DNA from 3 places in the Pseudoxanthobacter soli DSM 19599 genome. Region 3 is predicted to be linked to each of the others. Evidence: predicted binding sites of a transcription regulator. Region 3 holds the regulator's gene; each other region holds the start of a gene.
The links. The regulator LexA, encoded in region 3, represses DNA repair genes until DNA is damaged. The targets are predictions, from matches to a motif close to TGTTCNNNNTGTGTTCNG.

Region 1 (3,428 bases), on a different contig from region 3:
CCGCCGCCGACAAGGGCGGCCATGGACGCCGAGTGATGCGGCGCGCGGAATGGCCGGCGATCCGACAGACGGCCGTCGGCGAGCTGGCCGGCGACGGAGTGGATCATCGACACTTCCAGAAGCTCGCGCGGGGAAAGCGGCGGCAGGATCGACGGCAGCCGCGCCGCCAGCATCGACTTGCCGGACCCCGGCGGGCCGACGAACAGCAGATGATGGCCGCCGGCCGCCGCGATCTCGAGCGCGCGCTTCGCCGTCTCCTGCCCCTTGACGTCCTTGAGGTCCGGCAGGGCCGGGCCTGCGTCGCGGATGCGCGGCTGCGGCCGTGACAGCAATTGCGTTCCGCGGAAATGGTTGACGATGCCGATCAGGCTCGTCGGCGCGAGCACCGGTACCGCCTCGCCCGCCCACGCGGCCTCCGGGCCCGACCGGGCCGGACAGATCAGGCCCTTGCCGAGGGCATGGGCGCCCATCGCAGCCGGCAGTGCCCCGGCCACGGGGGCAATGGTGCCGTCGAGCGCGAGTTCGCCGAGCACGATCCAGTCTTCAAGCGCCGCCGCCGGAATGGCGCCCATCGCCGCCATCAGCCCGAGCGCGATCGGGAGGTCGTAATGGCTTCCCTCCTTCGGCAGGTCGGCCGGGGCGAGATTGACCACGATGCGCTTGGCAGGGAGCGACAGGCCCGACGCGATCAGGGCGGCGCGAACCCGCTCGCGGCTTTCACCGACCGCCTTGTCCGGCAGGCCGACGACGGTGAACGCGACGGCGCCCGGTCCGATCTGGACCTGAACGTCCACCGGAACGGCCTCGATGCCCTGAAACGCAACCGTCGCAACATGGCTCACCATGCCCGCCCCTCCCGGCCGCCTTGAAGTTTCCCGTCCCCGGACCATATGGGAGCGTGACTAAGCTGGCAAGAACAAGCCGTGAACATTTTCATTGGGCCGCGCTTTGGTGCATCCGGAATTTTATTCCTTCCAATCTGGCCGACGCGAGATCCTCGTCTCTCTAGGCCGATTAATGAGGAGGATATTCCGATCCTGCGCCTTTTCGCGCGTTTTTGGGGAAACGTGATCCGGGCCGGAGAGCCTGATGAGACACGCGGATGGCTTGCGCGGCCCTCGTTTCCGCGTTAGTCCGCTCCCGCGACAAGCCCCGCGCTCCCAAATTCACGTTACCGCGGGCGCGGCATCGCCGACGTCGCCGAAGCCGGGCGACGGGATCGCTCGCAGCCGGGACGCCGGCGCCACGACCAGATGCCGGGACGCCGGCCGAGCGGAAAGCTGCAGCGGGGCGAAGGCCGGCACCGGCTCCGCGGCGTTCCGCACAAGGACTTCGAGATGCCGTACGTCGTCACGGAAAACTGCATCAAGTGCAAGTACACCGATTGCGTCGAGGTTTGTCCCGTCGACTGCTTCTATGAAGGCGAGAACATGCTCGTCATTCATCCCGACGAGTGCATCGATTGCGGCGTGTGCGAACCGGAATGCCCGGCCGAGGCGATCAAGCCGGATACGGAGTCGGGCCTCGAAAGCTGGCTGGCGCTCAATCGCGATTACGCTGCGATGTGGCCGAACCTGACGACGAAGCGCGACGCCCTGCCCGATGCGAAGGAATGGGACGGCAAGCCCGACAAGCTGGCGCTGCTGTCTCCGGAGCCCGGCGAGGGCGACTGAAACACCCGCATCCGATGAGCGCCGGGGAGACGCCGTCGCGCATCTGAGGAGATGCGGCGAATCGGCATACCGGCCATGCTTAGGCGAAAAATGCCAGTCCCGGAAGCCTTTGCGGCCGGGAAGGCTTTGTGATTTGCACAGATTGTGCTATATTTCCAGAACCATCGGAGAGCACCTGTTACCTCCTTGCCCAATCCGGCCTCATCTCCTCCTTTCATGGTGGAATAACGCAGGCGTCTTTGTTCGGACGTCTTGGTCGTGAGCGGACTTTTTCGGCGGAGCGCAGGATCCTACGAGGCGGCACGAAGCGTGGCAGCGACCGGATCGCAGCGAATTGCGATGTCCGGACTTTATTCTGCGCGTGACTTCGTCCAGGCGGATACGCATCGGGCAACCGCATAGCACGCGGTGTCTCGGGCGCCAACGGCGCAGGAGCAGGATTCGAATGGCCACCACCACGGCAAAGAAGGCCCCTTCCAAGCACGGTTTCAAGGCGAGCGAGCACATCGTCTATCCGGCGCACGGCGTGGGGCAGATCGTGGCGATCGAGGAACGCGAAGTCGCGGGCCACAAGCTGGAACTCGTCGTCATCACCTTCGAGAAGGACAAGATGACGCTTCGGGTGCCGACGGCGAAGATCGCTTCCGTCGGCATGCGCAAGCTGTCGGACGAGGCCACGGTGGAAAAGGCGCTCGGCACCGTGCGCGGTCGTGCGCGCGTGAAGCGCACCATGTGGAGCCGCCGGGCCCAGGAATACGAAGCCAAGATCAATTCCGGCGACCTGATTTCGATCGCCGAGGTCGTGCGCGATCTGTACCGCGCCGAGAACCAGCCCGAGCAGTCCTATTCGGAGCGGCAGCTTTATGAAGCCGCCCTCGACCGGATGGCGCGCGAGATCGCCGTCGTGGCTCATATCTCGGAGACCGAGGCTGTGCAGCGCATCGAGGCGCAGCTCGCCAAGAGCCCGCGCCGCGGCACCGCGAAGGCCGCGGACGAAGCCGTCGACGAGGATGCCGACCTCGAGGAAGTCTCCGAGCAGGACGAGGCCGCCTAAGAACGCGCTGCTGCGGCTGCCTCGCCTTTGCAAGGGTTGCCCTTCAAGCGTTCAGAGACGTCGAACATCGAAATGTCACTACGGAAGGCGTCCGCGTACACCGCGGGCGCCTTTCTCGTTTCTGCCCTCTCACCGCGATGACGCCTGTTCCGGACGGATCAGTTCGGTCCGAACGAGCCAGGTTCGCTCACGTCGAAGTTGGCGCGGCGTGCCGGTGGAGCGGCCGAGGCCTCGGCAGGCGCCCGAAGGCGGCCACGTCCGTGAGGAGCCAGGAGAAATGGCCTGAGGCGGGCACCGCTGACGCCGGCGGTTCAGATCTGCAACTCATGGGCGGGGCCGGCGGATCGTGACGTAAAGAGCACCCGAACCGCCGTGAGAGATCGTCGCCTCGCTGTAACCCACCACAAGCGCGCGGGCGGCGGGCATGGCGAGCCAGAGCGGCACCATGCGGCGCAGGATGCCGCGCTCCGGCTCGGCGAAATCGAGCGGCACGACGGAGCCGCCGCCCTTGCCGGTGATCACGAGAACGGTCTTGAGACCGCCGGCCTGCGCCCGGGCGAGAAAGGCCATCAGGCGCGCCTTGGCCGCCTCCTGGGTCATGCCGTGGAGATCGAGTCGGTCCTCGACGTCGCTGCGGCCGCTCTTGAGCCGCCGCACCGCGCGGCGCTCCAGCGGCACCATCGGCGGCGGCTTCGGGCGCG
Region 2 (3,428 bases), 700 kb from region 3:
CTGGTGCTCGCCGGCGACTACAACGTCATTCCCGAGCCGCGCGATGCGCGTCGCCCGGAAGTGTGGGTGAACGACGCGCTGTTCCAGCCGGAAAGCCGTGGCGCCTTCCGGGCGCTCGCCGCGCTGGGCCTGACCGACGCCGTGCGGACGACCACCGACGCGGGCGACGTCTACACGTTCTGGGATTATCAGGCCGGTGCGTTCCAGAAGAACGACGGCATCCGCATCGACCACCTGATGCTGTCGGCCGAAGCGGCGGACCGGCTGGGCAAGGTCGAGATCGACCGCGACACCCGCGCGCTCGAAAAGCCGTCGGACCATGTCCCGGTGGTCGCGGAATTCACGTTCCCCGCCTGAGCAAATACACCTTCGCCGCCTGTGCGCGGTCTCCTGCGGCATGCGGAAACGACAACGGCGGCCCTTTGAGGCCGCCGCGATATTCCACATCGTTCAGGTCGTCCAAGCCGTACCGGGTGCGGGCTATCTCGGGCGTCTGAGATGCTGCAAGGGATGGACCGCGCCGAGCACCGGCGGCCGCATCACTGATGGCGGTTGGCGTTGCTTGCGATCCAGGACCGGGCCAGCTCCGTGGCCCGATGGCGCTCCTTCTCGGTCGCCAGCGAGAAGGCTTCCTCCTGGGCCGAGCGAATCCAGTCGTCGGCGTCGTTCTGCACCTCGTAGCTGCGCGCGACGGTCAGCCACATCAGTCCCGCGACAACGTTGCGGCGGATATCGGAGCCGTCGACCAGCATCTTGCCGAGCAGCGCCTGGGCTTCGGGGTGGCCTTTCTCGGCGGCGAGCTTCAGCCAGCGCGCCGCGAGCCGCGGGTCACGTCCGGTGACCGTCACCGTCTCCGGCGCCGTCACGTTGCTGGCGGCGGAGGCGACCGCCGTGGTCGCCGTCGTCGGCGCGCCGGTCAGATAGAGCCGGCCGAGCCGGTACTGCGCATCCGCATCGCCGAAATAGGATGCGGCGTAGGTGAACAGCTCCCGCGCCCGTTCCACGTTCGGCGTGATCGTGCTGTCCTTGATACCGTTGAGATAATAGCTGCCGAGCTCGACGAACGCATTGGCGACGAAGGGCGCCTGGGCGGAGTTCGGAGCATCGTCGGCGTGGGCGTTGGCAACCTCGGTGAACAGCTCGAACGCCTTGTAGTCGTCCTCGGCGACACCGTCGCCCTCCTGATACATCCGGCCGAGCTTCCACTGGGCGACCGGATGTCCCTTGTCGGCGGCATAACCGAACGCATTCACAGCCGCAGTCTTGTCGCCGGAGAAATAAGCCTTGGTGCCCGCGCGGAACACGTCCGCCGGGGTGCCGTCTTCCTCGACGCTCGGCGGCGCGTTGGCATCGAGCGCCCACGCGGGCACCGTTGCCCCGAGCCCGCAAACTCCGAGCATAACAGCCATAGCCAGACGGAACTCAACCACACGCATGGCAGTTTTCACCCATGGAAGGCCTGCAGCGGGAGGACGGGCGGAACTGCGCCGCCCTGCATCCGGCAGACCTTCGATTCGCACGTGACGACGACCCGACCTCAACCGCTCCATCGCAACCGCAGCCCCACGAAACGCGAGCCCCAGACATCCGTCCCTCAGATATCCGCTCGAAGTCCGGGCAACGGTCGCAGCAGCTGCTGCAGTGCCGTCGTAAGACGCCTCAGCTCCCACTGGAGCCCGGAAAGCATTGTCCACCGGCTTTCCGGCAATCCTGAGACCCGTATCGAAAGCTCCGACGTACCCACCGAATGTCCGTCCGAAATGCCGCGCCGACGTCTTGCCGGCGACAGGCGCCATTCGGCTCCGACCACCGTTAAGGTCCTGTTGCGTTGTCATTTCACACGCCATCGCACGCCGAATTCCGGTGAACGGACGGTTACCGCCGCTACGCCACGCAGTGACCGAGGACGGGCACGTTCCGTTCTCAATCGTTAACACGCTAGAGGGTTCGCGGTCGTTTGTGGCTGAAAGGCGGCGCGGATGCCCATCATGGCCCGGGCGATGCAGGGTCTCCGCAGACTGTTGCCGCGGCACCACAGCCCGCAGACGTGCCGGGGCGATTCCGCCGCTTCCCGCATCCCGTTCCGCAGCCCGCTCCGCCGCGCCCCGCCCCCGCCGGGCACACGCCGACAACGAGTCGCTTCGCGAGAGGGCGCTTCCGGCCTATAAGGCGAGAAGGCTCGAATCCGCCTTTCGGACTGCCCCGCGGCGGAACAGGTCGGGAACGAGGCTCGCGCTCGCCCCTGCGGCCATGGCAAACTGAACCGGCGGTCCCATGCCCGATTCGCACTTCCCGCGATTCGGGTGCGGATGAGTTGGGGCGCAGGAAATTCCAGCGCCGTCGGTATTCCGGCGCATACGCCAATGTCGCCTGCGGGGCGCCTGCATCAACGATTGGGACTTTCGAAACGACCATGAACGACGAGGATCTCTTCGCCGCACCGGCGCCCACTCCGGCACCGCGGGCCGCCGAGGCCGAACCTGCTCCGGCCCGGCGCGCCGAACGCCGCGCCGCCGGCGCGGAGGCGGCTCGCCAGCGCCAGGCGGCCGGAGAGGCCGGCTACACCGCAGCGGACATCGAGGTCCTCGAAGGACTGGAGCCGGTGCGGCGCCGGCCGGGCATGTATATCGGCGGCACCGACTCCAAGGCGCTGCATCACCTCTTCGCCGAAGTGATCGACAACTCCATGGACGAGGCCGTCGCCGGCCACGCCACCTGGATCGAGGTTGAGGTCGGTTCTGACGGCTCCCTTGCCGTTACCGACAACGGGCGCGGCATTCCCGTCGATCCGCATCCGCGCTTTCCCGACCGCTCGGCGCTCGAGGTCATCATGACCACGCTTCATGCCGGCGGAAAGTTCGATTCCAAGGTCTATGAAACCTCCGGCGGCCTGCATGGCGTCGGCGTCTCGGTGGTCAACGCGCTGTCGGTGCGCCTCGATGTCGAGGTGGCACGCGGGCGGCGTCTCTATCGCCAGAGCTTTTCCCGCGGCAAGGCCGTCGGCCCGCTCGTCGAGGCCGGGGAAGTGATGAACCGGCGCGGCACCACGGTGCGATTCCTGCCCGACCCGGAGATCTTCGGCGCCGATGCGCACTTCCAGCCGTCGCGGCTGTTCGCGATGGCCCGCTCCAAGGCCTATCTGTTCGCGGGCGTCGAGATCCGCTGGCGGTGTGCCCTGGACCGCATCGAACCGGCCCATCCTGTCCCGACGGAGGCGACCTTCCGCTTTCCCGGCGGTCTCGCCGACTATCTCGGCGATCGCCTGACCGGGATCGACCGGGTGGTCGACACCACGTTCGCAGGCCGCACCGGCCGCTCCGGCGGCCACGGTGCGGTGGAATGGGCCGTTGCGTTCGTCGAGGACGACGGCTTCGTCCAGTCCTATTGCAACACCATCCCGACCGTCGACGGCGGCACCCATGAGCAGG
Region 3 (3,428 bases):
GTAGGCGACGAAGAACGACGTGAACCCGGCGCCGGGAAAGGCGTATCGCGGCGTCCCCATGACGAGCCCGGCCGGAACGAGCACGATCATCAGTGCCAGCGAAAGCGAAAGGAAGCCTTCGAGGGACGGCAGCACCAGCACCATGTAGGCATAGGCCATGACGAGCCCGCAGGCCACGAACAGGGTGTATGGCAGGCCGATCCGCGCGGGATCGTCCTGGTTGATCGCGAAGAAGATCATGATCCCGAAGCCCTCGAGCGCCGAGAATCCGGCGGTCCAGGTTGTCGCGCTCCAGAACAGGGCAACCGCGACGAGCCCGAGGCTCGCCCGCAGTCCCTGCAGGATCGCCTCGCGGTCGTCGACGGGCGCGCGTGGCTTGGAGCGCGCAGGCCCGCGCTTGGGATGTGCCGCCGCGCGCATGCTCGCCGCCTCCGCCGTCATCACCATGGCGAGCCCATGGACCATCTCGCCAGTACGCCGCAGGATCAGGAGCGCATTCGCCAGCGGCTCAAGGGGACACGTTCCGGCATGCCCTTCGAGATCCGCGGCGGCCTGCGCGACATCTCGATGGGCGTCGCGCAGTCGCTGGCGGACCTCCCTCGCGCCGCTGAACCGCGGCAGGTCGTCTGACAGCGTCCGCAGCACTCGCTGGACATCGCGGAGCGCCGGTTCCAGCCGGTCGTTGATCGCCTCGTCCTGTGCGCCGCGGATATCTTCCAGCCGGACATAGAGACCGCGCACCACGGCCAGCACGGCGAGAAACTCGGAGAGCGCCCGATGGAGCGTCTCATCGTCGACGCGCCGGTCCGGCCCCTCGAACGCGGTGTAAGATCGCAGCGCATCGAACTTGACGACATCCGCCACCATCCGCCGCCGCATCCGCATCAGGGTGTCGAACGGCGTGCCCGGCTGCAGCGCGGCGACGCCGAATGCAGCCAGCCCGGAGACGTTGGCATAGAGCGCGGCACGCAGCACGTCGCTCGCATAGCGCGGCATGACCAGCACGCTCGCCGCTGTCGAACACAGGATGCCGAGAATGATCTCGGTCGAGCGATCGAGCGCGATGGTCCACGCGGTCGTTGGCGCGGCTGCGCCCTCGAAACCGACGAGAAGCGCAGTGAAGCCGGCAAGGAGAACGCCGTAAGCCGCGAAGTAGCGGGCTCTGGTGGCCGCATATGTCGTGGCGAAGTACCACACGGCCAGACACCCGACGAGTGCGACGGGAGCCTCCGCATAAAGCGCGACGGCGACGAGGCCGGCGATCGCCCCGGCGATCGTGCCGGCGATCCGATAGAAACCCTTTGCGATCGATGCGCCGGCGGTCGGCTGGGCAAGGAGATAGACGGTGAGGATCGACCACTGCGGATCCTGCAGGCCGAGCCAGTAAGCGATGGCGAGGGCGACCAGCCCCGCCACTGCTGTCCGCAATGCGTAAACGACGTTCCGCCAGCCAATATCGATCGAGAGCGCATCCGGCCACAGGCCGCGGATTACCCCCGCCGTAGCCATCGAAGCACCTTCCCCCTTGTTGGCCGATCGCAGCCCGAATGCGCGTGAACCTTCGCCGCACGAACGAGGAGGATAAGCCAGCGCGACCGGAAGTGGGGGCGGAATTTTCCTGCGCAGGGCGTCTCAAAGCCACGGCGGGATGGCGGGACGTGTGCGCTTGGAAAACCCACGTTTCGGCAACCCGCCGAACCGAAGCCCGACTGACAGCCTGTGCCGTGCGCCGCGTCGTCTCGTCGCCCGATCTAAAATTCCTCTTTGAAATCAGTCTACTCGCGCGAATGAGGGCGACCGCGGCCGAAACGTCCCGCTCACGCGTGTCACGAGCCACAACGTCTTGAAGAACACCGGAAATTAACCGTTGCGGAACACAACTGGAACGAATAACGTTCGTTCCTGATTTGTACACCCTTCGATCTTGACTCGGACTTGAATCGTCCCCGCTCCGGATCAAAGGCTGCGCGCGGGGAAGACAGTCGTCCATATCTCCGCGCGCGACGTGCCGCCGTTCGTTCTGATCTCATGCCGAGAGGGGCAGATGCTCACGCGCAAGCAATATGAGCTGTTGATGTTCATCCATGAGCGGCTCAAGGAAAGCGGCGTTCCCCCTTCCTTCGAGGAGATGAAGGAGGCCCTCGACCTGCGCTCGAAGTCCGGCATTCACCGGCTGATCACGGCTCTCGAGGAACGCGGCTTCGTGCGCCGCCTGCCGAACAGGGCCCGCGCGCTCGAGGTGGTGCGCCTACCCGATTCGGTCTCGCAAAGCCCGGCCGCCCGGCCGCGCGGCTTCTCGCCGAGCGTCATCTCCGGTGCGCGGGATCGGACGCCCGAGCCCGCGCCTCCGCCCGTCACGACACGGGCGCAGCCGGAGCGCGCGGTCAACATGCTGGACGTACCGGTCATGGGCCGCATCGCTGCCGGCGTGCCGATCGCCGCGATCCAGACCCAAAGCCACAGCATCACGCTGCCGTCCGAGATGCTGCCGCCGGGCGAGCATTTCGCACTCGAAGTGCGTGGCGACTCGATGATCGAGGCCGGCATCCTCGACGGCGATACCGTCGTCATCCGCCGTTCGGACAGCGCGGACACCGGCGACATCGTGGTCGCGCTGGTCGACGGCGAGGAGGCCACGCTGAAGCGGCTGCGCCGCAAGGGTGCCTCCATCGCGCTCGAAGCGGCGAACCCCGCCTACGAGACCCGGATCTTCGGGCCGGACCGCGTGCGCGTTCAGGGCAAGCTCGTCGCCCTGCTGCGCCGGTACTGACGTCGCGTTCTCCTGCGCGCATTGGCACGCCGACCGGGATTGGCGCCCCGGAATAAGAGGTGTGAGATCTGTGGCTTGGGATCGGCGGCAGGGGTCTGCAGCCAGGATCTGAGCATGGCGTCGCCGCGCGGGGACCAATGCCCCTGGATCTTCGATCCGGGACTCTCAAGCGCCGGCTCTCTGAGACGGGCCGGCTGCTTGGGAGACGTGCGCCCGGGATCTCTGCGGCGGCGCCGGCGGGCGGCCTTGGCCTGCCGCGTCATCGCCGGGTCCGCCTTCGGCGCTTCCGTGATCGGCCGGGCCGGTTTATGGTCCGCGGCGCTCTTGAAGTGGCGTCGCCTTGAGCCGACGCCTTCGGGTCTGTCGGAAGGGAATGCTGTGATGTCTGGAGAGGGAAAGCGGCTTTCGGATGATGCGGCCGGGTCCGTGACGCCGGTGGTGCTGTCGGGCGGCACGGGAACGCGGCTGTGGCCGCTGTCGCGGGAGGCCTATCCGAAGCAGCTCCTGCCGCTGACGAGCGAGCGCACCCTCATCCAGGAAACCGTGCGCCGCTGCGCCGATCCCGCGCTCTATCGCAGCCCCGTCATCATCACCAACGCCGAGCACCGCTTCGTCATCGCCGAGCAGCTGCGCGAGATGGGCGTCGAGCCCGCCGCCG

Region 1: BUF17_RS09675 (YifB family Mg chelatase-like AAA ATPase) is a predicted target of LexA. The motif match lies at 913-930, and genes of this name have one in related genera.
Region 2: parE (DNA topoisomerase IV subunit B) is a predicted target of LexA. The motif match lies at 2,209-2,226, and genes of this name have one in related genera.

What each region holds. Positions count from the first base shown of each region.
Region 1 is NZ_FRXO01000003.1:472,523-475,950, reverse strand. It holds gene BUF17_RS09675 (YifB family Mg chelatase-like AAA ATPase) at 1-845, opposite strand, end outside; gene fdxA (ferredoxin FdxA) at 1,338-1,673, shown strand; gene BUF17_RS09665 (CarD family transcriptional regulator) at 2,119-2,727, shown strand; gene BUF17_RS09660 (Smr/MutS family protein) at 3,052-3,428, opposite strand, start outside.
Region 2 is NZ_FRXO01000001.1:356,778-360,205, reverse strand. It holds gene xth (exodeoxyribonuclease III) at 1-357, shown strand, start outside; gene BUF17_RS01535 (tetratricopeptide repeat protein) at 540-1,409, opposite strand; gene parE (DNA topoisomerase IV subunit B) at 2,414-3,428, shown strand, end outside.
Region 3 is NZ_FRXO01000001.1:1,059,212-1,062,639, forward strand. It holds gene BUF17_RS04490 (FUSC family protein) at 1-1,509, opposite strand, end outside; gene lexA (transcriptional repressor LexA) at 2,045-2,770, shown strand; partial or broken gene BUF17_RS04500 (sugar phosphate nucleotidyltransferase) at 3,152-3,428, shown strand, end outside.